Hyalangium gracile: one gene and its partner. The protein of the gene in region 2 binds, or shares a complex with, the protein of the main gene of each other region. Links are inferred from orthologs where the notes say so. Each region holds a gene or a part of one and is shown on either strand. Other genes may lie near its edges. The genes, in order: carA and carB.

The links.
Region 1: the proteins of carB (region 2) and carA are in contact, whole or in part, in a solved structure (PDB 1KEE), measured with the Escherichia coli proteins. The link is inferred for Hyalangium gracile from one-to-one orthologs.

What each region holds. Positions count from the first base shown.
Region 1 is NZ_JAHXBG010000015.1:196,962-213,195, reverse strand. What follows is about bases 6,357-9,356. They hold carA (glutamine-hydrolyzing carbamoyl-phosphate synthase small subunit), read left to right. Parts: upstream 6,357-7,298; coding sequence 7,299-8,414; downstream 8,415-9,356. Other genes in these bases: pyk (pyruvate kinase), read right to left, coding at 9,101-9,356; KY572_RS28630 (hypothetical protein), read left to right, coding at 8,429-9,097; KY572_RS28640 (dihydroorotase), read left to right, coding at 6,357-7,299. Also shown: KY572_RS28665 (UDP-glucuronic acid decarboxylase family protein), read left to right, coding at 1-839; KY572_RS28660 (NAD-dependent epimerase/dehydratase family protein), read left to right, coding at 907-1,851; lepA (translation elongation factor 4), read left to right, coding at 2,006-3,817; lepB (signal peptidase I), read left to right, coding at 3,818-5,053; KY572_RS28645 (aspartate carbamoyltransferase catalytic subunit), read left to right, coding at 5,111-6,001; more of KY572_RS28640, read left to right, coding at 5,998-6,356; more of pyk, read right to left, coding at 9,357-10,504; KY572_RS28620 (bifunctional nuclease family protein), read right to left, coding at 10,707-11,411; KY572_RS28615 (hypothetical protein), read right to left, coding at 11,526-11,885; KY572_RS28610 (AMP-dependent synthetase/ligase), read left to right, coding at 11,997-13,811; KY572_RS28605 (citrate synthase), read right to left, coding at 13,892-15,196; KY572_RS28600 (3-phosphoshikimate 1-carboxyvinyltransferase), read right to left, coding at 15,280-16,234. UniProt on the Escherichia coli protein: Small subunit of the glutamine-dependent carbamoyl phosphate synthetase (CPSase).
Region 2 is NZ_JAHXBG010000041.1:2,444-16,423, reverse strand. What follows is about bases 7,781-11,540. They hold carB (carbamoyl-phosphate synthase large subunit), read right to left. Parts: upstream 11,221-11,540; coding sequence 7,981-11,220; downstream 7,781-7,980. Other genes in these bases: KY572_RS44460 (hypothetical protein), read left to right, coding at 11,356-11,540; KY572_RS44470 (hypothetical protein), read right to left, coding at 7,781-7,905. Also shown: KY572_RS44500 (glutamate synthase subunit beta), read left to right, coding at 1-1,305; KY572_RS44495 (Uma2 family endonuclease), read right to left, coding at 1,327-2,247; type II secretion system protein GspC, read left to right, coding at 2,596-3,489; KY572_RS44485 (dipeptidase), read right to left, coding at 3,499-4,668; KY572_RS44480 (glycosyltransferase family 39 protein), read left to right, coding at 4,761-5,933; KY572_RS44475 (C39 family peptidase), read right to left, coding at 5,949-6,947; more of KY572_RS44470, read right to left, coding at 7,006-7,780; more of KY572_RS44460, read left to right, coding at 11,541-12,054; KY572_RS44455 (hypothetical protein), read right to left, coding at 12,057-12,389; KY572_RS44450 (hypothetical protein), read right to left, coding at 12,504-12,851; KY572_RS44445 (metallophosphoesterase), read left to right, coding at 12,986-13,327; KY572_RS44440 (DUF4336 domain-containing protein), read right to left, coding at 13,339-13,980. UniProt on the Escherichia coli protein: Large subunit of the glutamine-dependent carbamoyl phosphate synthetase (CPSase).

The DNA of each region.
Region 1 (16,234 bases), on a different replicon or contig from region 2:
TCCTCACGGGCACGGAGGAGAACCTGCGGACGCTGCGCGGTCGGCCCGGGTTCGAGTTCCAGAAGCAGGACATCGTGGAGGGGCTCTCCGTGCCGGGGCCCGTGGACTTCGTCTTCAACATGGCCTCTCCGGCCTCGCCCATCGACTACGCGCAATTGCCGCTGGAGACGCTCCGGGTGGGCTCGCTGGGCACGGAGAACGCGCTGAAGCTGGCCGAGGCCAGGGGCGCGGTGTTCCTCCAGGCCTCCACCTCCGAGGTGTACGGCGATCCGCTCGTCCACCCGCAGCACGAGGGCTACTACGGCAACGTCAACCCCATCGGGCCGCGCGCGGTGTACGACGAGGCCAAGCGCTACGCGGAGGCCATCACCTCCGCCTACGCGCGCGTGCGCGGGGTGAAGACGCGCATCGTCCGCATCTTCAACACCTACGGGCCGCGGATGCGCCTGAACGACGGCCGCGTGGTGCCGGCCTTCGTGGGCCAGGCCCTGCGCGGCGAGGACTTCTCCGTCTTCGGAGATGGCAAGCAGACGCGCTCGTTCTGCTACGTGAAGGATCTGGTGGACGGGCTGGTGCGGCTGGCGCTGTCCGACGTGACGGATCCGGTGAACATCGGCAACCCCCGGGAGATGACCATCCTCCAGTTCGCCGAGGCGGTGCGCGCCGCCGCCGGTGGGGGAGGGAAGATCGTCTACCACCCCCTGCCTCAGAACGATCCCAAGCAGCGCCAGCCGGACATCACCCGGGCCCGCACGCTGCTGGGCTGGGAGCCGAAGGTGCCCCTGGAGGAAGGTCTGCGGGAGACCATTTCCTACTTCCGCGCCGTTGCCCGGACCTGAACCGCTTCTTAAGTTGCCGGCACTTCTGAATTTTTCGCGAGCCACGGGCGGTGGCGGGAGCGTCAGCGTGAAAGTGCTGGTGACGGGAGGGGCAGGCTTCATCGGATCCCACGTGTGCGATGAGTTCCTGCGCGCGGGGCACGAGGTGATTGCGCTCGACAACCTGTCGAGTGGTCGACGGGAGAACCTGGATCCCCGCGTGCGGCTGGCGGTGCTGGACATCCGCAGCCCCGAGGCCGCGGAGCTCATCCGCTCCGAGCGTCCGCAGGTGATGTGCCACCTGGCCGCGCAGATGGATGTGCGGCGCAGCGTGGAGGACCCGCGCTTCGACGCGGAGGCCAACATCCTGGGCATGCTCAACCTGCTGGAGGCCGCGCGCGTCGCCGGGGTGAAGAAGGTCATCTTCAGCTCCACCGGTGGCGCCATCTACGGCGAGCAGGACGTCTTCCCCGCGCCCGAGTCCCACCCGACGCGGCCGGTGTCCCCGTACGGCGTCTCCAAGGCCTCGGGTGAGCTCTACCTGGGCTACTACAAGGCCCAGTACGGCCTGGACTACGTGGCCCTGCGCTACGCCAACGTCTACGGCCCCCGGCAGAACCCGCACGGCGAGGCCGGCGTGGTGGCCATCTTCGCCCAACGCCTGGTGGCTGGCCGCGAGTGCACCATCTACGGAGACGGCGGGCAGACGCGCGACTTCGTCTTCGGGCCGGACGTGGCTCGGGCCAACCTGCTGGCCTTCGAGAAGGACTACGTGGGCGCCGTCAACATCGGCACCGGCATCGAGACGGACATCAACCGCCTCTACGCCCTGCTGGCCGAGGCCGCTGGCTCCACCCTCCCGGTCACCCACGCTCCGGGCAAGCCGGGCGAGCAGCGCCGCTCCTGCATCAACCCGGCGCTGGCGCAGAAGGTGCTCGGCTGGCAGCCGAGCGTGGGCGTGGCCGACGGGCTGCGCAAGACGGTGGAGTTCTTCCGCGCCAAGGCCCGCGAGCCCGCCCGCGCCCACGGCTAGGGCGCCGGCCGGACGGGGTATCGGGCTAAGTGCCCGACAGGACAGGCACGCCGCTGACCGGGAGGCTGGTCAGCGGACGCGCGGATGCATGGATTTTCAACGGGTTCGGTGTTACTCACGCGCGCTTTGACGTCCTGCGAAGAGCCCTGAATCCATGCCGGCCGAGAACGCCCATATTCGCAACTTCTGCATCATCGCCCATATCGACCATGGCAAGTCGACGCTGGCGGACCGTCTCCTCGAGAAGACCGGGACGCTGACCAAGCGCGAGGCCCAGGCCCAGTTCCTGGACAACATGGACATCGAGCGCGAACGGGGCATCACCATCAAGGCCCAGTCCGTTCGCATGAGCTACACGGCCAAGGACGGCAAGCAGTACGTCCTCAACCTCATCGACACCCCGGGACACGTGGACTTCGCCTACGAGGTCAGCCGCTCGCTGGCCGCGTGCGAGGGCTGCCTGCTCGTGGTGGATGCCAGCCAGGGCGTCGAGGCGCAGACGCTGGCCAACGTCTACATGGCGCTGGACCACAACCTGGAGATCATCCCGGTCATCAACAAGATCGACCTGCCGAGCGCGGACGTGCAGCGCACCCGGGACGAGATCGAGGACGTGATCGGCATCGACGCCTCCGTGGCCGTGCCGGCCTCCGCCAAGGAGGGCATCGGCATCCAGGACATCCTCGAGGCGGTCGTCCAGCGCGTGCCGCCGCCCAAGGGTGAGCCGTCCGCGCCGCTCAGGGCCCTCATCTTCGACAGCTGGTATGACAACTACCGCGGCGTGGTGACGCTGGTGCGCGTGCTGGAGGGCACGCTCAAGCTCAAGCAGAAGATCAAGCTGTGGAGCAACAACAAGGTCTTCGAGGTGCAGGAGCTGGGCGTGTTCAGCCCGTTCTCCCGGCCGGTGCCGCAGCTGATGGCCGGCGAGGTGGGCGTGCTGGTGGCCAACGTCAAGGAGCTGCAGGACGCCAAGGTGGGTGACACCGTCACCGAGGAGGCGCGCCCCACGGACGCTCCCTTCCCGGGCTTCAAGGAAGTCAAGCCCATGGTGTTCAGCGGCATCTTCCCGGTGGACTCCGCGGAGTACGAGAACCTGCGCGACGCGCTGGCCAAGCTCACGCTGAACGACTCGGCCTTCACCTACGAGCCCGAGTCCTCCACGGCGCTGGGCTTCGGGTTCCGCTGCGGCTACCTGGGCCTGCTCCACATGGAGATCGTCCAGGAGCGGCTGGAGCGCGAGTACAACCTCAACCTCATCACCACGGCGCCCTCGGTGGTGTACCGCATCACCACCAGCAAGGGGGAGACGCTCCTCATCGACAACCCGGCCAAGCTGCCGCCGGTGCAGAACATCGAGAAGTTCGAGGAGCCCATCCTCACCTGCCACATCCACGTGCCCAACGAGCACCTGGGCGCCATCCTCAAGCTGTGCCAGGACCGGCGCGGCGTGCAGAAGGACATGAAGTACCTGGGCTCCAGCGGCCAGCGCGTGCAGGTGACGTACGAGATGCCGCTGGCCGAGGTGGTCTTCGACTTCTTCGACAAGCTCAAGAGCGTGTCGCGCGGCTACGCCAGCCTCGACTACGAGCTGGCCGGCTACGTGGAGGCCGATCTGGCGCGGCTGGACATCCTCATCAACGGCGAGCCGGTGGACGCCCTGAGCGTGATCGTCCACCGCGAGCGCGCCTACCTGCGCGGCCGCGAGGTGTGCGAGAAGCTCAAGGAAGTCATCCCCAAGCAGATGTACGAGGTGGCCATCCAGGCGGCCATCGGCGCGAAGATCATCGCCCGAGAGACGATCTCCGCCATGCGCAAGAACGTGCTCGCCAAGTGCTACGGTGGTGACATCAGCCGCAAGCGCAAGCTGCTCGAGAAGCAGAAGGAGGGCAAGAAGCGCATGAAGCAGGTCGGCTCGGTGGAGATCCCCCAGGAGGCCTTCCTGGCGGTGCTCAAGACGGAGGAGTAGATGACCGCCGCGACCACGCCGTTGAAGCTGGGAGAGGCGATCGATGCCCGCCGCACCCCGGAGCAGCTCCGGGCCCGGCGGCTGCTGGTCTGGCGGCAGCTCCTCACCAGCCTCTGGGCGCCACTGACGCTCGTCGGCATCGTCTTCATCCCGTACCTGTTCGTCATCGAGAACCTGCCGGCCTCCGCCTCCTGGGCCAAGCCCGCCATGCAGTTCTTCGGCGCGGCCATGTTCTTCGCCTGGGTGGCGCTGCTGGTGTGGCGGCTGGTCTCCAAGCGCGAGCAGGCGCTGCGCAAGCTCCGCCACGAGGCGCGCGAGCTGTTCCACGAGGCCGAGCGCATCTTCAAGCGCGTGCCCGACAAGCTCCCGGCCAACGCCGCCGAGCGCATCGCCGAGCAGGCCCTGCGCGTGGAGGATGCCTCGCTGGCCGCGGACGTGGCCCGGCTGGACAAGGAGGTGAGGGCGCTCGACAAGCTCCACGAGGAGCTCCTGGGCGCCTGGCGCAAGCAGTCCGGCTGGGAGACGGTCTCCGGCTTCACCAAGGCGCTGGCCATCGCGCTGCTCATCCGCACCATCTTCATCGAGCCGTACCGCATCCCCTCTGGCTCCATGCTCCCTACGCTGGAGATCGGCGACCAGGTCTTCGTCAACAAGTTCATCTACGGGGTGCGCATCCCGTTCATGAACGTGGTGCCGTTCCAGATCGTCCGGGCGCCGGCTCGCGGGGACGTGATCGTCTTCAACAACCCCGTGGAGACGGACAAGGACTTCATCAAGCGCATCGTCGGCATCGCCGGGGACCGCGTCGACGTCGTCAACGAGAAGGTCTACGTCAACGGGGAGCTGCAGGACCGCACGCTCGTCGCCAAGGACTTCATCGTCCGCAACATGGAAAACGGGGAGTGGACCGACGATCAGGTGATGTACTACCGGGAGAACCTGGACAGCGTGAACCACGCGGTGCTCCAGTCTCCGTACCCGCGCGGCCCGCGCTCCGAGGGCCCCTTCTTCGTCCCCGAGGGCCACGTCTTCGTCATGGGCGACAACCGGGACAACAGCTCCGACAGCCGCGTCGGCTTCATCGGCCAGGGGCACCCCGCGGCCTATGTGCCGATTGGCCACATCAAGGGCAAGGCGATGGTGGTGTGGCTGTCCCTGGGATATGGCGGCCTGTTCAGTGGCTTCTTCGACGGAACCGGCCTGCGGCTGGACCGGTTCTTCGAGCCCGTGCGGTGATGGCCCCCCTGACGCTTGACGCTCCAGGGTGGCGCTGCTAGGGCGCGACCCGGCTCTATGCGACACCTGCTCGGAATCGACGGCTGGCGGCGAGAGGAGATCGAGACGTTGCTCGATCGGGCCGAGGCCCACCTTCCAGGGGGCTCGGCCAGCACCCCGGTGCTCCAGGGGAAGGTGGTGGCCAACCTCTTCTTCGAGGACTCCACCCGCACCCGCACCTCCTTCGAGATGGCCGCCAAGACGCTGGGCGCCCAGGTGCTCAACTGGACGGCGCAGGGCTCCTCGGTGTCCAAGGGGGAGACGCTGCTGGACACGGTGCGCAACATCGAGGCCACGGGCCCGGTGGCGCTCGTCATCCGTCACCGCTCCTCGGGCGCGCCCCACCTGGTGGCGCGGCACGTGCGCTGCGCCGTCATCAACGCCGGGGATGGCACCCACGAGCACCCCTCGCAGGCCCTGCTGGACGCCTTCACGCTGCGGCGGCACTGGGGGCCGCTGGACGGGCGCACGGTGCTCATCGTCGGAGACATCCTCCACAGCCGCGTGGCGCGCTCGAACATCCTGTGCCTGAGGGCGCTCGGGGCCCGGGTGGTGGTGTGCGGCCCGCCCACGCTGCTGCCCGTGGGCCTGAAGGAGCTGGGCGCGGAGGTGACGACGAAGCTGGACGCGGCGCTGCCCCACGCGGACGCGGTGATGTGCCTGCGGCTCCAGCTCGAGCGCCAGACGGAGTCCTTCTTCCCCTCCACGCGCGAGTTCGCCCGCCTCTTCGGCCTCACCGCCGCGCGCGCCGAGAAGATGAAGCCCGACGCGCTCGTCATGCACCCCGGGCCCATCAACCGCGGCGTGGAGCTGGCTCCGGCGGTGGCGGACGGGGCGCGCAGCGTCATCCTGGAGCAGGTGGCCAACGGGGTCGCCGTGCGCCGGGCCATCCTGGAGGTGTGCTCGTGAGCGGCCTGGTGCTCTTCCGTCGCGGTCGGGTCATCGATCCGCGCCATGGCATCGACGGTGTGCGGGACGTCCTCGTCCGGGACGGGAAGGTGGCGGAGGTGTCCGAGGCGCCGCTCCAGGTGTCCGGCGCCGAGGTGGTGGACGCCCAGGGCAGGTGGGTGCTGCCAGGCTTCATCGATCTGCACGTGCACCTGCGCGAGCCGGGCGAGGAGGGCAAGGAGACCATCCTCACCGGGTGCCGCGCGGCCGTGGCGGGCGGCTTCACCGCCGTGGTGGCCATGCCCAACACCAAGCTCGTCAACGACAGCGCGCTGGTGACGGAGCTGGTGCTCTCGCGCGCCCGGGCGGCCCGGCTCTGCCACGTCTACCCCGCGGGGGCCATCACCAAGGGCCTCAAGGGCGAGGAGCTGGCGGAGATGGGCGAGCTGGTCTCCGCCGGCTGCGTCTGCATCACCGACGACGGCCGCCCGGTGATGAACGCCTCGCTGATGCGGCGCTCGCTCCAGTACGCCACGCTCTTCGACATCCCCGTCATGGTCCACGAGGAGGACCTCACGCTCTCCGGCAAGGGCGCGATGACGGAGGGGCCCACCGCCACGCGGCTCGGGCTGCTGCCCATCCCGCCCTCGGCCGAGGTGGCCATGGTGGCGCGGGATCTGGTGCTGCTGGAGGAGACGGGCGGGCGCCTGCACATCGCCCACATCTCCTGCGAGGGCAGCGTGCGCATGGTCCGCGAGGCGAAGCGGCGCGGCCTCAACGTCACCGCCGAGGCCACCCCGCACCACTTCACGCTCGATGACACGGCGGTGGGCCAGTACGACACCCACGCCAAGATGAACCCGCCGCTGCGCCTGCGCCGCGACGTGGAGGCGCTGCGCGAGGCCCTGGCCGACGGCACGATCGACGCCATCGCCACCGACCACGCCCCGCACGGGGTGCTCGACAAGCAGGTGGAGTTCGAGAAGGGCATCAACGGCGTGGTCGGCCTGGAGACGGCGCTCGGCCTGACGCTGGCCCTGGTGCACGACGGCGTGCTCAGCCCCAGCAAGGCCGTGGAGCTGCTGACGCACGGGCCGGCGAGGGCGTTCGGCCTGCCGGGCGGCCACCTGGCGGTCGGGGCCCCAGCGGACGTCACGCTCGTCGACCCGGCGGCGGAGTGGGCGGTGGACGCGGAGCGGTTCTTCTCCAAGAGCCGGAATACCCCCTTCAATGGCCGTCTGCTCAAGGGCTGCGTCACGCAGACGTGGGTGGGCGGGCGGCTCGTGTTCTCGAACGGTCAGATCCAGGAGGCCCGGTGATGAAGCGGGCGGTGCTCGCATTGGCGGATGGCACCATCTTCGAGGGGCGCTCTTTTGGCGCCACCGGAGAGATGGTTGGCGAGGTGGTCTTCAACACCTCCATGTTCGGCTACCAGGAGATCCTCACGGATCCCTCCTACGTGGGGCAGATCGTCACCATGGCCTACCCCGAGATGGGGAACGTGGGGACCACGCCCGAGGACGAGGAGTCCTTCCGCCCGCACGCGGTGGGCATGGTGGTGCGCTCCAACACGGAGCAGCCCTCCAACTGGCGCTCCAAGGCGCCGCTGGATGAGTACCTGAAGCGCCACGGCGTGGCGGGCATCCAGGGCCTGGACACCCGGCGGCTGGTGCGGCACCTGCGCACGCACGGCGCGCAGATGGGCGTCATCTCGTCGGAGAACCACTCCCCGGCGGCGCTCGTGGAGCGCGCGAAGAACGCGCCCGGCATGGAGGGCCTGGACCTGGCCACCGGCGTCTCCACCAAGGAGCCGTACACCTTCACCACGCCGTCTCCGGACGTGTTCGGCGGCCCGCCGCGCGCCGCGCCGGAGCTGCGCTTCGACGTGGTGGCCTACGACTACGGCCTCAAGCGCTCCATGCTCCAGTTCCTGGTGGACGAGGGCATGCGGGTGACGGTGGTGCCCGCCCACACCCCGGCCGAGGAGGTGCTCGCGCGCAAGCCGCACGGCGTCTTCCTGGCCAACGGCCCCGGAGATCCCGCCGCGGTGAAGGGCGCGGACAAGACGGTGGCCAAGCTGCTGGGCAAGGTGCCGGTGTTCGGCATCTGCCTGGGCCACCAGATCCTCGCGCTCGCGCTGGGTGGGCGCACCTACAAGATGAAGTTCGGCCACCGTGGCGCCAACCAACCCGTGAAGGATCTGACAACCGGGAAGGTGGAGATCACCGCGCAGAACCACGGCTTCGCCGTGGATGACGCCAGCCTCAAGGGCGGCGCCGTGGTCACCCACATCAACCTGAACGATGGCACCGTCGAGGGTTTGTCCATCCCCGACGCCCGGGCCTTCAGCGTCCAGTACCACCCTGAGTCCTCGCCCGGTCCGCACGACGCGCGCTATCTGTTCAAGCGTTTCGCCCGACTGATGGCAGAGTAGGATCTCCGCGCCCCATGGACGCTCCTTCAGCCTCGCCGCTCTCGTATCAGCCCTATCTGGACCAGCTCACCGCCTTCGGGAGCCAGGAGTCCCGCAAGCCGGACCTCCTCGAGGCGAAGGCGGAGTACTTCCGCCTCACGGGCGAGGTGTTCGAGGACGACAAGATCTTCGAGCTCCGGATGGCGTCCTTCCTGGACTACTACCTCTACGATCGCGTCTCGCCGCTGACGGGGAAGACGCCCGCCGTGGAGCTGTACGAGCAGCGGCTGCAGGCCGCGCCGCCCGAGGAGGCCAACGCCTTCCGCAGCTTCACCGAGACGGTCCACGGGCTGTTCGAGGTCCGCAAGCTGGGCAAGGGCGTCATCCGCCTGCGCGAGCTGTTCTCCGGCAAGGACTTCGACGTCACTGAGCGGCGCAACATCGCCGGCCTGGAGGCAGGCGACGTCATCGAGGCCCGGCTGATCCCCTTCGGCGGGCACCTGCTGTTCTCGGCGGCCTTCTGCTACCACCCGAAGGTGGCGGTGAAGGCCATCAAGGCCGAGGTGAAGCGCCGCAAGAAGAAGGAGCCGGATCGGCCCGCCAAGGAGCTGGTCTGGGACTGCGCCATGCGAGCGCTCAAGGTCGAGCGCTACCGGCAGATCTCCGTCGAGAAGCTCTACGACTTCCAGAACAAGACGCTGTGACGCTCAGATGCGGTGGATGGTCATCATGTTCGTCCGCCCGGGCTCGTTGAGCGGCACGCCCGCGACGATCACCACGGGCTGACCCACCTTGCACAGCCCGTCTTCACGGCACAGCCGGCGCACCTGCTTGAGCATCGCGTCGGTGCTCTGCAGCCGCCCCACCTGTATCCCCTTCACACCCCAGTAGAGCGCCATCCGGTTCACCGTCTCCGGGTTGGGCGTCAGGCCGATGATCTGGGCCCGGGGGCGGAACTCCGCCACCAGCCGCGCGGTGTGGCCGCGCTCGGTGTAGGTGACGATCGTGTCGATGCCGAGCTGCTCGGCCGCCGCCACCGCCGCCGCCGCCACGCCCGTGGACAGGTCATCCCGGCGCTCGGGGATCCGCGGGGGACGCAGGCGCGCGCCCACGCCGCGCTCGGTCTCCTCCACGATGCGCGCCATGGTGGCCGCCGAGTCGATCGGGTAGCGGCCCGCGGCCGTCTCTCCCGAGAGCATGACCGCGTCCGCGCCGTCCAGGATGGCGTTGGCCACGTCGGACACCTCGGCGCGCGTGGGGCGGGGGTTGCCCACCATGCTCTCCAGCATCTCGGTGGCCACGATGACCAGGCCACCCATGCGGTTGACCTCGGCCACCGCCTTCTTCTGGATGCCTGGCAGCTGCTCCAGGGGCATCTCCACGCCCAGATCGCCCCGGGCGATCATCACCCCGTCCGCCACCGCCGCGATGGCCTCCAGGTTCGCCACCGCCTGCGGCTTCTCGATCTTCGCGATGAGCGGCGTGTTCAGCTTCGCCACGTGCTCGCGGGCCTGCTTGATGTCGTCCGCCGTGCGCACGAAGGACAGGGCCACGTAGTCCACGCCGACCTCCTGGCCGAACGCCAGGTCCACCGCGTCCTTCTCCGTGATGGTGGGCACCGAGATGGCGGCCCCGGGCAGGTTGAGGCCCTTGTGGTCCTTCAGCAGCCCGCCCACCTCCACCTTCGCGGTGACGTCCCGGCCCGCCACCCGCAGCACCCGCAGGCGCACGCGCCCGTCGTCCAGCAGGATGGCGTCCCCCCGCTCCACATCCTTCGGCAGCGAGCGGATCGGCGTCGGGATGATCGTCCCCTGGCCCAGCACGGCGCGCGTGGTGACGGTGACGGTCTGCCCGGTCTTCACGATGAGCTGCCCGCCCTCGAACCTGCCCAGGCGGATCTTCGGCCCCTGCACGTCCTGGAGGATGGCCACGGGGAGCCCGAGCTTGCGGGAGACCTTGCGGATCGTGTTCACCCGGCGCCGATGCTCCTCGTGCGTCCCGTGCGAGAAGTTGAGACGGGCCACGTTCATGCCCACCCGGATGAGCCCTTCGATGACTTCCGGCGTATCCGACGAGGGGCCCAGCGTGCAGATGATTTTCGCCTTGTGCATGGGCGCCGCATCCTAGGCGGGGGGAGGGTCCCTTGACAGCCAGGATCGCGGGAGGCGAATGTTCGCCTCACGCGGGCGCCACGGGAATGCGGTCTGCGCGTGGCTACACGTGTCACGTCTTTGAAGGAAAAAGAAAGCCCGGCTTCCCTGGGAGGGGGGGCCGGGCTTTCGTGTGTCGCGCCGCTCGGGTGAAGCGGGCTGTTTAGAGGCTGATCTCCTTGCTCTTGATGGGGGGATGCCCCATGGGCACAGGCTCGAGCTCGGGCTCGACCGGGCCGCTGCCGCCGACGCCAGGGCCCTGGTCCCCGTGCAGCGAGTCGATGTCGTCGCGGTTGATGCCGGCCTGCGAGAGCACCTTGCGCGTGACGCGGATGCGGGCCTTACCGTCCAGCGCCATGGCGATGGAGTCCGCCGGGCGCGCATCCAGCTCCAGGCGCTTCTTGCCCTGCTGGAGGAACACGCGGCCGGTGTAGATGTCGCCTCGCAGGTCGTCGATGCGGACCTCCGTCACGTGCGCGCCCAGCTTGACGACCACGTCGTCCAGCAGATCCTGGGCGAGCGGCTGCGGGGGCTCCATGTGAGCCAGGCGGAAGGCGATGGCCACGGCCGCCGCCTCGTCCACGAAGACGGGCAGGACGATCTGGCCGTCCTCCGTGGAGAGCACCACGGCGTGCGTCTGGGCCTCCTCCAGGGGCACCACGTCACGAACCACGAGCTCGACGAGCTCCTTGCACGCGGCGGGATCGCCGCCCTCCTCGGTGATGCAGGGCTCCGCGCCAGTCAGGGGCGGCGGTGCGGCATGCGCCGGTTGGGCGGAGAATGCGGGAAGGAATAACAGGCCCACCAGCGCCAGCACCACGGCGGAGATGGGAGCGAGAAACAGACTGGCGCGGTTGGGTGTTTTCACACTCCAAACGTACGCACCGCGTCCCCGACGGCGAGGGCACGAAACGTGCCCGGTCGCTCTACGGCCTGTCAGTCAGCCAACTGGGACGGAGGGCAGGCAGGCAGGCACGGCGCTCTAGCGCTCGTCGTCCTCGTCCTCGTCGTAGTCCTCGTCGTCCTCGACGTCCTCGTCCTCGTCGAAGTCGAGCTCGTCATCATCCTCCTCGGACTCCTCCTCCTCGTCGTCCTCCTCCTCGTCCTCGAGCTCGTCCTCGAGATCCTCGGATTCGAGCGTCATGCTGACGGAGAACTTCTTGCTCATGACGGCGATCTGAGCGCGCATCTCCGTGAGCGCCGCGACGAAGTCCTCGGAGAGGTTGGCGGGGGCCTTCGCGTCGCAGTGAGGGCAGACCAGCTTCTCCGTCCCCTCGATGAGATCCTGCGCGTCCAGCTCGAAGCTCGCCTCGCACTTCTGACAGGTGAAGTCGATGCTCATGGTCGTTGCGCGGAATACATAGCCCCCCAGTCGCCTGTCAACGTCCGAGACGCTCCAGGTGGTCCGGATGACATGGTCCCCGCCTCCCGGTTTCTGTAGCCTGCCGCCTCCATGGAACAGCCCAAGACGATGGTGCATGTGCTCCACGAGCAGGCCACGCGGCACGAACATCGCCCGGCGCTCTGGAGACGGCGAGGCAGGACGTATGTGCCCACCTCCTGGCGGGAGTACGCCCAGCGCGTCACCCGGTTCGCGCTGGGGCTGCACTCGCTGGGCTTCAAGCCCCAGGGGGTGCTGGCCATCCAGAGCTTCAATCGCGAGGAGTGGCTGGTGGCGGATCTGGCCGCGATGGCGCTCGGCGGGGTGCCCATGGGCATCTACACCACCAGCAGCGCGGAGCAGATCGAGTACATCCTCCAGCACTCCGAGGCGGAGTTCGTCCTGGTGCAGAACGAGAAGTACCTCTCCGGGATGATGGCGCTCCGGGAGCGGCTGCCCCGGCTGCGCCACATCATCGTCATGGATCCGCCCGAGAAGCTGCCGGAGGGCGTGCTGCGCTACTCGGAGGTGCTGGAGCTGGGCACCGGCGCGGACGAGGGGCCCTACTGGGAGCGCGTCAACGCGCTGAAGAGTGAGGGGCTGGCCACCCTCATCTACACCTCGGGGACGACGGGAAACCCCAAGGGGGTGATGCTCACCCACCACAACCTGGTGTGGACGGCGGAGAAGCTCGTCCAGGCGGTGCACTTCGGCGAGGAGCGGCGGATGCTCTCGTATCTGCCGCTATCGCACATCGCCGAGCAGGTGCTGTCGCTCCACGGCCCGCTGCTGCTGGGAGCGCAGGTGTTCTTCGCGGACTCCTTCGAGGCGGTGCCGGAGAACCTGAAGGAGGCGCGGCCCACCTTCTTCTTCGGCGTGCCCCGCGTGTGGGAGAAGTTCAAGGCGAAGGCGGAGAAGGGGATGCAGGAGCAGCCGGCGGTGCGCCAGAAGGTGCTGGCGTGGGCGCGCGGCGTGGCCACGCGCTACCACACGCTGGCGCTGCGCCACGAGAAGGTGCCCCTGGCGCTGGAGGCGCAGTACCGGCTGGCCCAGCGCCTGGTGTTCGCGCCGCTGCACCAGCGCATCGGCTTCGACAAGGTGGAGTACTTCTCCGTGGGCGCGGCGCCCATCGGGCGGGACGTGCTGGACTTCTTCGCCTCCATCGACATCGTCATCCGCGAGGTGTGGGGCATGTCCGAGCTGACGGGCCCCGCGACGATCAACACCGTGGAGGCCACCAAGCTGGGCAGCGTGGGGCGGCCCATGGTGGGCGTGGAGGTCCGCATCGCCGAGGATGGGGAGATCCTCGTGCGCGGCGGCAACGTGTGCCACGGCTACTACAAGGACGCCAACGCCACCGCGGAGCTGCTGGAGGATGGGTGGCTGCACACCGGGGACGTGGGCATGCTGGACGGCGAGGGCTATGCCCACATCACCGGCCGCAAGAAGGAGATCATCGTCACCTCCGGCGGGAAGAAGTCGGCGCCCGGCAACATCGAGACGCTGCTCAAGGCCGTGCCGCCGGTGAGCCAGGCCGTGGTGATTGGTGATCGGCGCAACTACCTGGTGGCGCTGCTGACGCTGGACGCGGAGGCCGCGCAGGCGCTGGCCCGGGAGAAGGGCTGGCCCACGGAGCCGGCCGCGCTGGCCAACGAGCCGCGGCTGCACCAGTACCTGGAGCAGGCCATCGAGCGGGACGTCAACCCGAAGCTGGCCCGCTTCGAGACGATCAAGCGCTTCAAGATCCTCCCGAAGGACTTCTCCATCGACGCGGGGGAGATGACGCCCAGCCTGAAGGTCCGCCGCGGCATCGTGGAGAAGAAGTACGCCGCCGACATCGAGTCCCTGTACGCGGAGAGCGCTTCCTCCGAGGCCCAGGCGGGCTGAGGGCCCTGAAAGCAAAAGGGGCGGGGGACCGAAGTCCCTCGCCCCTCTCGTGCCTCAGGCCGTGGCCTGGCGCGCCGGCACTACTTGGTGGCGGTGCGCTTGTCCATGGAGACGTAGTCGCGGCGCTTGGAGCCCGTGTAGACCTGGCGCGGCCGGGCGATCTTCTGCTCCGGATCCTTCACCATCTCCTCCCACTGGGCGCACCAGCCGACCGTGCGCGGGATGGCGAAGAGGACGGGGAACATCTCCACCGGGAAGCCCATCGCCTCGTAGATGAGGCCCGAGTAGAAGTCCACGTTCGGGTAGAGCTTGCGCTTGACGAAGTACTCGTCCTGCAGGGCGATGCGCTCGAGCTCCACGGCGATGTCCAGCAGCGGGTTCTTGCCCGTCACGTCGAACACCTCGTCCGCCACGCGCTTGATGACCTTGGCGCGCGGGTCGTACGACTTGTAGACGCGGTGGCCGAAGCCCATCAGCTTCTTCTCGCCCTCGCCGCTCTTCACCGCCTTGATGAAGTCGGGGATCTTCGAGACGTGGCCGATCTCGCGCAGCATGCGGAGCACGGCCTCGTTGGCGCCGCCGTGCAGCGGGCCGTAGAGCGCGCCGATGCCCGCGCTCACCGCCGAGTACGGATCCACCTCGGAGGAGCCCACCGTGCGCACCGAGGTGGTGGAGCAGTTCTGCTCGTGGTCGGCGTGGAGGATGAAGAGCAGGTCGAGCGCGCGCTCCAGCGTCGGGTGCACCTTGTAGGTGGCCGTGCCGATGCGGCGGATCATCGCCAGGAAGTTGGCGACGTAGGACAGATCATTGTCCGGGTAGATGTAGGGCAGGCCCATGCTGTGCCGGAACGAGAAGGCGGCAATGGTGGGCATCTTGGCGATGAGCCGGGTGATCTGGATGCGGCGGCTCTGCTCGTCCTTGGTGTTCTTGGCGTCCGGGTAGAAGCCGGAGAGCGCCGCCACCGTGGAGGCCAGCATGGACATGGGGTGCGCGTCGTAGCGGAACCCGTCCATGAAGGTCTTGATGTTCTCGTGCACGTACGTGTGGTGCGTCACGAGGTGGATGAACTGCTCGAGCTCCTTCGGGGTGGGCAGCTCGCCGTTGAGCAGCAGGTAGGCCACCTCGAGGAAGGATGACTTCTCCGCGAGCTGCTCGATGGGGTAGCCGCGGTACTCCAGGATGCCCTTGTCGCCGTCGATGTACGTGATGGCGCTGCGACAGTTGGCGGTGTTCAGGAACGCCGGGTCGTAACCCATCAGACCGAAGTCTTCCTCACTGACCTTGATCTGCCTGAGCGCGTGAGTGCGAATACAGCCATTCTCGATCGGGACTTCGTACGTCTTCCCGGTCCGGTTGTCCGTGATCGTCAGCGTGTCCTTGGGCATGGGCGGGAGATTTCACGGGGACCCAAGTGCTTTCAACAAAAAAGATCACCCCTTGCCTGCTCCCGACACTGCGACTTGAAGGATCATTCAGATAGGCGTACACCCACCCGTTCCACCTGCCTCCAGAAACCGGGAAAGCTCTTCTCCACGCACTCGGGTCCGGTGAGCGTCAGGCGGGCTCCCGAGAGGATGGAGAGGGTGGCGGACACCATGGCGAGCCGGTGGTCGCCTCGGCTGTCCATGGCGAAGTGGGCCGGAGGGGCCTTGGGAGGCGTGATGGTCAGCGTCTCACCCTCCAGGGTGGTGGTTCCCCCGTAGGCGGACACCAGGGTGCGGATGCCCTCCAGCCGGTCACTCTCCTTGAGGCGGAGGATGCCCACGTCCGTCAGGGTGGACGGGCGCGGCAGCACGCAGGCGAGCGCGGCCAGGGTGGGGAGCAGGTCCGGGCACTCCTTGCCGGAGGCCACCAGCCCGTCGCGCGCCTGCCCCTCCATGCGCATGGACAGGTCCGGCCCCGGGACGGGAGTGAGGCCCGCGGGCTGCACCAGGCGCAGGATGGCCTGGTCCGGGTGGGCGCTGGAGGGGTCGGCCCGCTCCACGCTGCCGCCGGTACGCCAGGCGATGAGGAGCAGGTAGCCCAGCGAGGACCAGTCTCCCGGCATGGGCGGGGCGCTCTTGGAGGCCTGGTGGGCCGTCACCGTGAAGCGCGAGCCGCTCTCCTCCACGGTGAAGCCGAAGCGCCGCAGCCACGAGACGGTGAGCTCCAGGTAGCCGGCGCTCGTCAGCGTGCCTTGAATCTCCACGCTCCAGGGGCGGTGCTCGCGCAGGAAGAGGGCCGCGCAGCCCAGGAGGAGGCTGGAGGCGTACTGGCTGCTCTGGTCTCCGGGCACTCGGAAGACGGGCTCACCTGTCTTGGTGGGGGCGCGGATCTCCACGGGCCAGGGGGAGCCCTCGGTGAGCGAGAGCCCCGAGGGGCCCAGGGCCTCGCGGAGGGACTTGAAGAGCGGGCCGTGGGGGCGCTCGCCCAGGCGCGGGGTA
Region 2 (13,980 bases):
TGTCAGCAGGGCTGTCCGCTGGGCAATCCCATCCCGGACTTCAACGAGGCGGTCTACCGCGGGCGTTGGAAGGCGGCGTTCCTCGCGCTGACCAGCACCAACAACTTCCCGGAGTTCACCGGGCGGCTGTGCCCGGCGCCGTGCGAGGCCGCGTGCGTGCTCTCCATCGATCAGAGCCCCGTCACGATCGAGCAGATGGAGAAGGAGATCGCCGAGCGCGCCTTCGCGGAGGGCTGGGTCCAGCCTCAGCCGCCAGCGCGTCGCACGGGCAAGCGGGTGGCGGTGGTGGGCTCGGGGCCGGCGGGGCTGGCGGCGGCGGTGCAGCTCAACCGGGCGGGCCACTCCGTCACGCTGTACGAGCGGGACGATCGGCTTGGCGGACTGCTGCGCTACGGCATCCCGGACTTCAAGATGGAGAAGGGCATCCTGGATCGTCGGCTGGCGATCATGGAGGCGGAGGGAGTGGAGTTCCGCACCGGCGTGGATGTCGCGAAGGCGCCCGGCTACCGCGCGCTGCGTGAACAACATGACGCGGTCGTGCTGGCCATCGGGGCGCGGAGGGCCCGGGAGCTGGAGGTGCCGGGGCGTGAGCTCGCGGGCGTGGTGCAGGCGATGGAGTACCTGGAGCACCAGAACCGGGTGGTCGCGGGGCTGGCCACGCTGGAGCCTCGGTGGAACGCCGAGGGCAAGCGGGTGATGATCCTCGGCGGTGGAGACACGGGCTCGGACTGCCTGGGCACGGCGCTGCGACAGGGCGCGCGGAGTGTCACGCAGGTGGAGCTGCTCCCGGCTCCGCCGATGACGCGAGCCGCGAACAATCCCTGGCCGCTCTGGCCGCTGGTGTTCCGCACCTCGTCCAGCCAGGAGGAAGGCGGCGAGCGCGACTTCGGGCTCATGACGAAGCACCTGTCCGGGACCGACGGACGGCTCGAGAAGCTCCACGCGGTGAAGGTGCGGCTCGAGCGGCAGGCGAACGGCTCCACCCGGCTGGTGGAGCTGCCCGGCTCCGAGGTGACGCACGAGGTGGATCTGCTGATCCTCGCCATGGGCTTCACGGGGCCGGACACGACGCAGCTGCAGGAGGAGCTCGGCGTCCGGCTCACGCCTCGAGGCGCGGTGCAGGTGGATTCGCGCTTCGCGACCTCGGCGGAGGGCGTGTTCTGCGCGGGCGACGCGAACCGGGGCGCAAGCCTCATCGTCTGGGCCATCTCGGACGGACGAGAGGCCGCGCGGGCCTGCGATGAATGGCTCTCCGGCACGGCCTCCGCGCTGCCCACCCGAGGCCGGGACGCCTCCTTCGGCTGAGCAGCTTCGAGCGGGGCGCCTTCAGCCTCGATGGGGCTGAAGGCGTGCCATCTCGGCCTGTAGCTCCGCCAGGCGGCGCTCTGCCTCCTCTCGCCGCCGCGACTCTTCCGCGAGACGGCGCTCCGCGTCCTCTCGTCGGCGCGCCTCCTCTTCACGCAGGCGCGTCTCCTCTTCACGCAGGCGTGTCTCCTCTTCACGCAGGCGCGTCTCCTCTTGTCTCAGACGAGCCTCTTCCTCGCGCCGTCTCGCCTCGCTTTCAGCCTGGCGCTCCGTCTCCTCCAGCCTCTCGATGGCTCGCGCCAGCAGCTCCTTGGACTCCAGCAGCAGCGCGTTGCCGGACCAGACTCGGAGCTGCTCGCCCACCACCTCGAACTCCAGCCCCAGCACTTCGGAGAGGTAGCGGCCCCGCCGTGGCTCGACGCGCGTGTACTGTCGCGCGTCCGGAGTCGCCAGCCGGTAGAACTCCAGCTTCTCCTTGTTGCGGTCGTAGATGAAGTACTCGGGGATGCCGAGCCGGGCGTAGCGCTTCACGTTGTACTCGGCGTCCTTCTTGCGGTCGCCGCCCACGTGGACCTCCATCACCCAGTCCAGCCCCTTGCCCTCGTGGCTCACCACCCACTTGTTGCGCTCGTACTGCTCCGCATCGAGCACCGCCAGCAGGTCGGGCGCGAACCGCCGCTCTGCTGGATAGTAAATGGGAAGTTCGGAGCCCAGGTACACCTTGCGCCGCTGGTGACCGAAGTAACCCTCGAGCAGATCCCTCACCCTCGACTTGGCTCCGGAGTGCTTGTCGCCCTCCGGCATCGCCATCTCGTCCCATGTCACCTCTCCGGGCAGTGACTCCACCACCCGGGCCTGCTCCTCGGGCCCCATCGCCTCCCACTCTTCCTGCGTGGGGGCCCGGGGGAAGGTTCCTCCACGCTCAGATGCGTCCTGTCCCATGCCCGTCAGCGTGCGGTGGACAGGCTCGCGCGTCAATCGCCCCCGACGCGAGCCATGAGCAAGGTGTGGGCCAGACGTCTATCTTCCGGACTTCCGAGCGCAGAGCTTCCGGAAAGCCTGTGATTTCGTTTCTCCCGCGTCTCATTCCGTGGACTCCCTCGCACGAAGCTGGACGGGTTGGCGAGTCGTCATGCTCCCCGGAGCCGCCTCGGACACTTTGTCACGCGTAAGCAGGTGAGGTCCGCGCCAGCTGCCCGTGCTCCCCTCGGAGCGAGCCGGTGTAGCTCCGTTGGTACTGGCCTTGCTCTGGGATGGCACTCATCCACGCCCACCTCAGGGAGGCAGCCCATGTCCGCGCTCGTCCGCTCCTCGTTCCATGCGTTCACCCTCGCCATGCTCGCATGCGCGTGCACGCTCGTGGCGCAGACGGTCAACACCTTGGTGAGCGGCTCGCTCTTCTCCGTGCCCACGGCGCCCAGCATGCCGCGACAGGAAGTCTCCACCGCCCCGCACTCCACGAGCACCCCACTCTCCGCGGAGCTGCTGGCCCGGCACACGGGCCTGTCACTGGACAAGGCCCCGAAGCCTCCCGCGGAGCTCCCCTCCGACGCACAGACCACGCAGCTCTCGCTCAAGCTGCTCGGGACGATGACGTCCTCCTCCTCGGGGATGTCGCTGGCCTCCGTCTACGACGACGCCCTGCGCCGCACTCGAACCGTCTGGACGGGCAGCATGCTTCAGGGCGCCCAGGTCCTGGCCATCGAGCGCACGCGGGTGCTGCTCATGAACGGCGACCGCATGGAGGTCCTCGATCTCGCTTCCCTCCCCGCCTCTTCTGGGATGGTCGCTGCACCCCAACCTCCTCCCGCCCCGGCCGGGAACTCCACGGGGCTCGGTTCCAGCATCCGGGAGACAGGACCCGGGACGTATACGATCCAGCGCCAGGACGTGGACAACGCGCTCGCCAACATGAACCAGATCGCCACGCAGGCCCGAATCGTGCCCACCTTCCGCAACGGGAGCCCCCAGGGCTTCAAGGTGTTCGGCATGCGGCAGGACTCCCTGTACGCCCGGCTCGGCATGAGGAACGGAGACATCCTCACGCGCATCAACGGCTTCACGATGGACAACCCGACGCGCGCGTTGGAGGCCTACACCCACCTGCGGGGCACCTCCCGCATCGAGCTCGAGGTCGAGCGCGACGGACAGCCCGTCCGCATGACGTACACCGTGGAGAACTGAGGCAGCGCGTCACTGCGCCGGAAGATTGGCTCGCAGGACGCGCACGGCGTTCTCTCCCGCCACCTTGCGGATCTCCCGTTCGCTCAGCCCCTCCGCGATCAGCGCGTCGGTCAGCTCGACCAGCCCCGCGACATCGAACGGCGCCGTGACGGCTCCGTCGTAGTCCGAGCCCAGGCCGACATGATCGATCCCGGCCACCGACACGGCGTGCCGGACCGCTCGGGCGATGGCCTTCGCGTCCTTGCCACACGTGGCCGTGCTCCAGTACCCGATGCCGACCACCCCACCGTTGCGAGCGATCGCCCGGAGCTGCTCGTCGCTCAGGTTCCGGTTGTTGTCGCACGTGCCCCTCACGCCCGAGTGAGAGACCACGACGGGCCGGGTGGCGATCGCGAGCACCTCCGAGATCGTCTGCCGGGACGCGTGCGCCAGATCGAGCGTCATCCCCTTCTCCTCCATCCGCTTCACCACGGCCCGGCCCAGCTCCGTGAGGCCGCCCTTCTTCACTCCGTGGGCCGACCCGCTGACCTCGTTGTCGAAGAAGTGGGCGAACCCCAGCATCCGGAACCCGGCGTCATGGAGCGCATCCACCGCCTCGATGCTCCCCTCCAGCGCGTGCATCCCCTCGAGCGCGAGGAGCGCCCCGACGCGGCCCTTGTCCTTCTCCCGCTCCGCCAGGAACCGGTCCAGCTCCGCCCGGGTCCGGATGAACACCAGCTTCCCGTCCGAGTCCTCCACGGTCCTCGCGAGCTTCCTGGCCTCGTACAGCGCACGGGCCTCCAGGCTGAACCACGTGGTCGGCGGCCACCGCTGGGCGAAGGCCAGGAGCTGGATGTCATCCGTCGTGTCGTCGTTGCGCTCCGTATTCATCTTCTTGGGCGTCTTGGTGACGACGCCGAAGACCTGCAATGCGACGTTGCCCTCGATGAGGCGAGGCACGTCGATGTGCCCCTGCGCCGAGCGCTCGTTCAGGTCCCGGTTCCACAACAACGGGTCCGCGTGCAGATCCGCGATGAGCAGCTCCGAGTGCAGCGCGGCGCCTCGCTGGGTGGGCGAGTACGGCTTCTTGCGGATGACGCCGTTCATCTGCGCGGCGACCCGGGTGGCCTTGATGTCGAGCCCGATGAACACGCCGCCCAGCACGACGGCCACGATCCCCAGGATGATCCATTTCTTCACGGCGCCCTCCTGCTCTTCTGGAGACTACCTCGTGAGCGGAGCCCACAGGGCGTGGGCTTGCCCGAGGCGCTGTGCTAGAGGACCCTCTGACTGTGCAAGCGCCCCCTGAGACCGCCCCGGCCCTGACCGAAGCGCCCACGCATCCGCCCGAGCCCGAGCCGCGAGGGCTCCAGGCCTGGGCCTTCCCGTTCTGGGTCTGGCTCGGCTCGCGCGTGGCGCTCACCATGGCCTCGTGGGCCGGCATCGCCGTCGAGCGCAGGCTCCAGCAGCCGTCCGGGCTGCTCAAGGAGTACGGGCTGATGCCCGTCTTCGAGCCCTTCTGCCGCTGGGACTGCGGCTGGTACTACTACATCGCGCGGGACGGGTACTGGAACGGCCCGATGACGAACTTCTTCCCGCTGCTGCCGATGCTGACGAAGGCGCTGGGGTTCGTCACGCGCATCCCGCCGCACTGGGGCCTGCTCATCGTCGCCAACATCGCGTGCCTGCTCGCGTACCGGGTGCTGTTCCGCATGTTCCGGCGGCTCTCGGACGAGCAGAGCGCGCGCTGGGGCCTGCTGCTGTTCGCCGCCTACCCCTTCGCCTTCTTCCACGCCGCCGGGCACCCCGAGTCGCTCATGGTGCTGCTCTCCGCGCTCTCCTTGGACTACGCCACGCGGGGCCAGCACTTCCGCGCGGGGCTGGCGCTCGCTGGAGGCGTGCTCGCCCGGCACCTGACGATGCTCGCGGGGATCGGGCTGCTCGTCGCGCAGATCCAGCAGCGCCCCTCGCTGGGACGCTTCTTCAAGAGCCCGGCGTGGCTTGCGCTGGCGCTGCCGTGGCTGTCGCTCGGGGGCTACGCGCTGTACCAGCAGCTCGCCTGGGGCGACTTCCTCAGCTTCTACAAGGCGCGCGACAACTGGGGGCCCGCCGCCTACTGGGGCATCACCGATCAGCTCAAGGTGATGGGCTCACCGGACCAGAACTTCCAGCTCATCAACACGTACCTGCCCTTCGCCGCGCTGGTGATCGCGGGCGTGGTGCTCACGACCCGTCAGCGCTCGTGGTGGTCGCTGGCGGCGTTCGGGTTCGTGCTCAGTGGCGTCATCTGGGCCATCGGCCTGTGGGGGCTCGGCCGCTACTCCGCGTCCTGCTGGCCCGCCTTCCTGGGCCTGGGCGTCTTCGCGGCGAAGCGGCCGACGGTGGGCATGCTGCTGGTGAGCGGGCTGGGGGTGATGCAGGGCATCTTCTTCTTCCTGTTCACCCACCAATACCCGGTCATGTGAGGCCGCGAGGGCTCGCTAGAACCCGAGCCAGCCCGTCACCGTGTCCCAGGCGCTCTTGGCGGCGTTGCCAATGGCCTGCCCGGCGTTCTTGACGCCATCCCACACGGCGCCAGCGGCGTTCTTGACGCCGTTCCACACGTTCTTGATCCCGTTCCAGGCCTTGCCGGCGAACGACGTTACGTCGGACAGGAGGTTGGCCACCCCGCGCGCCAGGCTGCTCTTGATGCTGGACCAGAAGCTGGACTTCGGCAGCTTGATCTCCGAGGCGCTCCGCGTCACGCCGTCGCCGCCGGTGATCTTCCGGCCGTCGTTGGGCACCACGGAGATCATCACGTTGTTGAGCCCCGTGCCGATGCCGCCCAGCTCGAGGTTGTCCCACTTCTTCTGGAACTCCTCGATGGGCATCGTGTAGCGATCTCCACCGGCGCTGTCCGCGATGACCAGCTCGGAGATGTTGCCGCTCGCGTCCCGGTTGTAGCCGGACACCGTCACGTAGTGCAGGCTGGCGTTGGAGCCGCTGTCCGGATCCATCAGGACGATGGGCGGCACGCCCTGGTCCACCATCCGCGCGATGTCATCGACGCTGGCGTCCGCCTTGAGCTCGGCGCGCATCCCGTGATCGCGCGCGTAGTCGACGAGCCGGTCCGGCGCGGTGAACATGTCGAAGTGGCGGATGTCCTTGTCCACCTGCTCGTGCGTGGTGGGCTGGCCCCAGTGCGTCAGCACGTTGGCCAGGGACGTCGTACCGCACGCGTTGGTGTTGCCCTGATCCTGCGCCAGCACGCCCAGATCGTTCGGAGACAGCTTCCGCGCGCCGCTCGGCGCCGTCCCGTGCGGCCCACCCGCCTTCGACGGGAGCCCGTTGAAGGCGCCTCCCAGGAAGTTCGACACGCCCGCGAAGCCTGTCACCTTGGCCGCGGGCTGAGTCGCCTTCGCGGTGGGAGTCTTGGCGGAAAACGCGTCGTCGAGGGTGCGAGCGCGAGGGGGAACGATGGAACCGTTGATCCGGGGCATGTGATTGATCTCCGTGTGAACCTTGCGGAAATTATCGGCATGCCCCGCCGTAGGTTGCTCAGCGCGGTGCACGCACTACAGTGCCAGCGGACTGATTGACCCAATACAGGTGGCCGGCGTGCAGGAGGATTCCCGCGGGCTCGCCCTGGTCACCGGCGAAGGTCTCAGGTTTTCCCCCAGAGCGGGCCATGCGCCGGATGGTTCCGTCCTTGCCTCCTGCGGCCCAGTAGAGGAAGGAGCCGTCCACGGCGATGGCACGCGGGTGGTTCTCTCCTTCCGCCAGCTTCTCCACGCCCCCCCCGGCCAGCGGAACACGCTGGATGCTGCCCCAGAACGTGGTCCAGTAGACGTGCGTGTCATCGAGGGCCAGGCTGGTGGCGTTGAGATCTCCACGCGCCAAAGTCTCCTCCGACCCACCAGCCAGCGGGGCACGGCGGATGGTGCCGTCACTGTTGGCCCAGAGCACGTGCGTGGCGTTGGTGACGAGCTCGCTGGGGCTGCTGGTCTGGTCGCTCACCGCCGAGGCCGCGCCGCTCGCCTCGGGCGCCTTCATCATCGTCGCGGAGCCATTGGACCAGAACACGTAGCCTCCGGCGATCGCCACGTCCTCCGGGTCCGACTGGCCTGTCGCCACCGGAACGGGCTCGCCGCCCGCCAGCGGCAACTTCATGACGGTGTGGTTCCCCCGGTTGGCCCAGTAGAGGTGCGTCGAGCTGAGGGCAATCCCCTGCGGCTGAACCTGCCCCGACGCCCGCTGCTCGGGCGTCCCCCCGGCCAGCGGCAGGCGCATCACCTCTCCGCCCGTGCGGTTGGTCCAGTAGAGGTACGTCCCGTCGGAGACGAGCGAAGCCGGACCGGTCTGGCCCGAGGCGAGAACGGTCTCGGGCCGCGGAACGCTGGTGCAGGCCACGACCAGTGATAGCAGCGCAAGCGATGCGGCGCGGGTGAGCGTGTGCATGAAGCACCTCCCAGAGCCGCGCGAGTCTGCCATCCCTGTCAGCAGCGTTCCAACAGGGCATCCCCTCTCGAGGGGCTACCCGGGGCGCTGGGTGAGCTTGAGGTAGTCCTGCAGCGGCTTAACGCTCAGCTCCGAGCGCCGCAGGGCCTCCAGCGCCCCCACCGCCATGCGCGCCTGCTGCACCGTCGTGTAGTACGGGATGCCGTGCATCAGGGCCTCGCGCCGGATGGAGAAGCTGTCGGCGATCTCCTGCTTGCCGAACGTGGTGTTGATGACGAGCATGATCGCCCCGTCGACGATCTTGTCGACGATGTTGGGGCGGCCCTCCGTCACCTTCATCACCTGCTGGGCCTGGATGCCCTTCGTGGCCAGGTACGCATGGGTGCCGCTGGTGGCCACCAGCTCGAAGCCCAGGGTGCGCAGGCGCCGGGCCAGATCCACCACGGCGGGCTTGTCCTCGTCCTTCACGGAGATGAACACCCGGCCCGAGCGCGGCAGCTTCACGCCGGCGGCGAGCTGGCTCTTGGCGAAGGCGGAGGCGTAGTCGTCCGCGATACCCATCACCTCGCCCGTGGACTTCATCTCCGGGCCGAGGATCACGTCCACACCCGCGAACCGAGCGAACGGGAAGACGGACTCCTTCACGGCGACGTGCTTGAACTCGACCTCCTGCGTGGCGCCGAGCTCCTCGAGCGTCTTGCCCACCATGCAGAGCGCCGCCAGCTTCGCCAGGGGCACGCCGGTGGCCTTGGAGATGAACGGCACGGTGCGGCTGGCGCGCGGGTTCACCTCCAGGATGTAGATGGTCTTCCCCTGGATGGCGAACTGGACGTTCATCAGCCCGATCACCTTCAGCTCGCGGGCCAGCGCGATGGCCTGGTCCTTCATGCGCTCCACGAGATCCGGCGACAGCGAGTGCGGAGGCAGCGTGGCCGCCGCGTCTCCGGAGTGCACTCCCGCCTCCTGGATGTGCTCCAGCACCCCGCCCACCAGCACGGCGCCCGTCCGGTCCGCCACCAGATCCAGGTCCACCTCGATGGCCTCCTTCAGGAAGCGATCGATGAGCACCGGGTGCTCGGGTGAGGCGCTCACGGCCTCGCGCATGTAGCGCTCCAGGCTGGCCTGATCGTAGACCGTCTCCATCGCCCGGCCACCGAGCACGTAGCTGGGGCGCACCATGACGGGGTAGCCGATGCGCTCGGCGATCCGGAAGGCCTCCTCGTGGCTGCGCGCCACGCCGTTCTCCGGCTGCATCAGCCCCAGCTTCTCGATCAGCCTGGCGAAGCGCTCGCGGTCCTCGGCCCGGTCGATGGCGTCCGGCGAGGTGCCCAGCACCGCCAGCCCGGCCTTCTCCAGCGGCACGCTGAGCTTGAGCGGCGTCTGGCCGCCGAACTGGACGATGGCGCCCACCGGCTTCTCGCGCTCGGCCACCTCGAGCACGTCCTCGATGGTGAGCGGCTCGAAGTAGAGGCGGTCCGAGGTGTCGTAGTCCGTGGAGACCGTCTCGGGGTTGCAGTTGACCATCACCGTCTCGTACCCCGCCTCGCGCAGCGAGAAGGCGGCGTGCACGCAGCAGTAGTCGAACTCGATGCCCTGACCGATGCGGATGGGCCCACTGCCCAGGATGAGCACCTTCTTGCGGTCCGTGGGCGGCGCCTCGTCCTCCTCCTCATAGGTGGAGTACAGGTACGGGGTGTAGGCCTCGAACTCGGCGGCGCAGGTGTCCACCCGCTTGTACACGGGGCGGATGCCTCGGGTCTGCCGGTGCGCGCGCACCTCCGCCTCCGGGTAGCCCAGCAGCTGGCCCAGGTACTTGTCCGAGAAGCCGTGAGCCTTGGCCTCGCGCAGCACCTCGTCCGGGAGCTGATCCAGCCGGCCGAACTCCTGCAGCGACTGGGCCCGGTGCACCAGCTCCTCGATCTTCCGCAGGAACCACGGATCGATGGCGGACAGCTCGTGCACGCGCTCCACCGAGAAGCCCTCGCGGAAGGCCTGGGCCACGTACCAGGGGCGATCGGGGCGCGGCACCCGGAGCGCCTCGCTGAGCACCTTCTCGCGCTCCTCCTTCTCCTTGGGCAGGTCCACCGGCTCCAGTGCCAGGCGCGAGGCCTCCATGGAGCGCAGGGCCTTCAGGTACGCCTCGGAGAAGGTGCGGCCGATGGCCATCACCTCGCCCACCGAGCGCATGCTGGTGGTGAGCGTGCGGTCGGCGCGGGGGAACTTCTCGAAGTTGAAGCGAGGGATTTTCACCACCACGTAGTCGATGGTGGGCTCGAAGGAGGCGGGCGTGTCGCGGGTGATGTCGTTGCGCAGCTCGTCCAGCGTGTAGCCGAGCGCCAGCTTCGCGGCGATCTTCGCGATGGGGTACCCGGTGGCCTTGGAGGCCAGCGCGCTGGAGCGGGACACGCGCGGGTTCATCTCGATGACGACGATGCGCCCATCCTTCGGGTTGACGCCGAACTGGATGTTGGAGCCGCCGGTGTCGACGCCGATCTCGCGGATGATGCGCAGCGAGGCCTCGCGCAGGCGCTGGTACTCGCGATCCGTGAGGGTCTGGGCGGGGGCCACGGTGATGGAGTCACCGGTGTGCACGCCCATGGGGTCCAGGTTCTCGATGGAGCAGACGATGATGACGTTGTCCGCCGAGTCGCGGACCACCTCCAGCTCGTACTCCTTCCAGCCGAGCACGCTCTCCTCGACGAGAATGGTGGAGGTGGGGCTGGCCTTGAGGCCGGCGCGGCAGATGGTCTCGAACTCCTCGCGGTTGTAGGCGATGCCGCCGCCGGTACCGCCCAGGGTGAAGGACGGGCGGATGATGGCGGGGAAGCCGATCTCGGCGATGAGGCCGAGCGCCTCGTCGAGCGTCCTGGCGTAGCCGCTCTTGGGGAGGGCCACGCCGATCTTCTGCATGGCGGCCTTGAAGAGCTGCCGGTCCTCGGCCTTGTTGATGGCCTCGAGCGAGGCGCCGATCAGCCGCACGCCGTACTTCTCGAGGATGCCCTGCTCGGCGAGGGCCTTGGCGAGGTTGAGGGCCGTTTGACCGCCCATGGTGGGTAGCAGCGAGTCGGGGCGCTCGGCGGCGAGGATCTTCTCGGCGGCCTCGACGGTGATGGGCTCGATGTAGGTGCGGTGAGCGAACTCGGGGTCCGTCATCACGGTGGCGGGGTTGCTGTTGAGCAGCACCACCTCCACACCTTCGTCTCGGAGCGCCTTGATGGCCTGCGTCCCCGAGTAGTCGAACTCCACGGCCTGACCGATGACAATCGGTCCCGACCCGATCACGAGAACCTTCCGGATATCCGTTCGCTTGGGCATCGGGAGGCCCCCATAGCAACGTCCACCCGCACATGCACGCGGGGAGTGAACCTGCCTCGTCGCCTGCCCCAGGAGTGAGCCGGGCCATCCGGGCGGGGCTCTGGTAGAACCGGTGGGCCCGTTGTTGGAGGTCCCATGCGTTCCTGGTCCCTGGCCCTGCTCGTCACCCTCGCCTCCCCCGCCCTCGCCCAGGCTCCCGAGCCGGCAGCGGCCCCCCCGGCGGCGCCCACAGCGGCCCCTGCGGAGGAGAAGCAGGCGCCCCCTGCCCCCCCGGCCGAGGCCAAACCCGCTCCGACGCCGGCCCCTGAGGCCAAGGCGCCCGCCCCGGCTCCGGCGGCCCCGGCACCTACACCCAAGGCGGCTCCGGCGGCCGCGGCCCCTGTCCCGAAGGCCATGCCGCCCCCGCCTGGGTCTCCCCCGGGGTCGGAGCCGGAGGTCGACGAGGAGGCCGACCGGCGAGACCGGGTCAAGTCGACGGCCCGGTTCATCTTCGAGAGCCTCCTGAACGGAGACGCCCGGCGAGTTGCCGGGGAGTTCCTCTACCCGTTCCAGTTGGAGGACAAGCGGTACGGCACGCCCGAGGAGCTCGTGGCCGCCTGGGTGAAGCAGCTGCGCGTGAAGCGCACGGATCTCATCACGCTCTACGACATCGAGATCCTCTCGCTGCCGGAGATGGAGAAGAAGTACGGCAAGGCGCCGGCGAGGCTCGGGTATGGCAACCTGAAGGATCCGGACATCTTCGTGGCCGTGGGGAACCTGTCCGGGCACGCGGCAATCCTGCTCTTCCGCGCCCCGGAGACCGCTCCCGCGCGGGCCTTCGCCTACACGGACTGAGGTCAGGCCCGACCGGCTCCATATTCGATGCGGAACTGCAGCTCCTCCACGTTCTGCGGTAGCGAGAGCGGCAAACTCCAACGAACGACCTTCCCTCCGGTAAGCGCCGGCAGAGGAAGTCGCTCGAGGCTCAGCTCCCCTTTGTCTTCCGCCAGACGGGCGACGACGTGCAAGCCATCCGACGGGAGCAGCGGCTCGAAGGCGCTCTGCAGCCACACCGTTGCGACCGCGGCACCAGAGGGGCCACGGACCACGGGCTCGACATGAACGTGGATGGCACCAAACTCGCGGGGTGTCCGTCCGGTATGGTCCAGGAAGTCCTCATGCTCTGGCATGTGCGAATCCTGGCCTCGAGGCCATCCGTTTCACAAGCCATGGCGAGGCCCCTCCTCGCGATCTCTCCTCACTGCTCGCCCCGAGAACCCCATGACCATGGACTGAGGCACGGGCTACTTTGCGCGAAAGAGCCTTCCATCGTGATTCCCAGCGAACACGGTGCTGAAGTTCAAGGGAGTCAGGTAGAGGTCCACGCCCTCTCCTTGCTCGAGAGCGAATCGCTCTTCCACGAATCGCAGCGCCGTGTCTTTCTCCACGCGAGAGCATCGGTCCATGAAGTCGTGAACCGGATGTTGGTAGTAGAGATAGAACTCCTCGGAGGGCAAACGCTCGATCCAGGCCAGAGCCGTATCCACTGAGACAGGTTGCCAATCGTAGGCGGTAGACTGCCCCAGTTCCGCCTCTATCCGCTTGAGGACCTCCGTTGCAGCGTCCCGCGTCAGCAGGGTTCCGGGGAGCATTCGTGCCACCTCGTCAGCGACCTGGAGAGCCGGAGTAGCAGAGAGCGAACCGAGCAGCCAGGCACAATCTAGAGGCCCGACGAACCCGACGCACCCAAGCAGGCACGGCGCGAGCGGGTTAGTACGTTGCCGGTGTGGATGACACCTGGACCTCGCGCCATGACCTGGGGCGAGCACTCCGGGACCGCCCCGAGGGTGTCCCCACGGTGCTGCTTGCACACGACCCGAACCTGTTTCCCGAGGCGCAGGCGCGCGATGTCGAGCTGACGCTCTCGGGACACACCCACGGCGGCCAGCTCGCGGTCCCGGGCGTCCGGCGCCTCTCGCTGGCCCGGTTCGTCAGCCGATGGACGGCGGGGTTGTACCGGCAGGGGCGCTCGTGGCTCTACGTGAACCGTAGCGTTGGCACCACCGGTCCTCCGGCGAGGCTGGGTGCTCCCCCCGAGCTGAAGGTCATCACCCTGCGCAGGGCGTGAGGCGGCTGGGCCTACGCGAGCAGCCCGCGCTCCCGGAATGCGGCGAGCAGCCTGGGCTTGCCATCGTTCATCACCGCATCGCCGTGAGATGGGACGACGTGCAGGAAATCGAGCCCGGCGATCTTCGCGACGGTCGCCTCGAGCGCGGGCCTGTCCTTGGCGTACCGAAGGAACAGCTTGCTCACGGCGAACCGGCGGTAGGTGCCGAACATCCGGAAGAACAGCCAGGCGGCGAGACCTTTCGGTTGGGCGATGTTGAAGACCATGTCGGTCAGGTAGAGCGCCTTCGAGGCATGGTGCAGAAACGCGCACTCGTTCAGTTTGGGCATGCCCGGGAGCGGGATGAGCGAGAGCTCGCTCTCGAAAGGCCAGGGGTCGACGCCGAGGATGCCGTGCCAGGGGAGATCGGGGTGTTTCTCCCTGACGCCAGCCGGGCCCCAGAGCTTTGCGTCCGGGTACATCTGCGCGGCGGCCTTCATGCCACCGGTGTGCATCAGCGTCGGAGCCACGATGTCGGTGACAGCACCGACTTCTCGAAGCTGCTCGGCGGTCATCATCGAGCCCGGGGAGAACAGGATGCGCGCATTCTCGAGCTCGAAGATCGCGGTACGCACGGGCAGGTGCATCAGCGGAGAACGCAGCGTGGTCTCAAC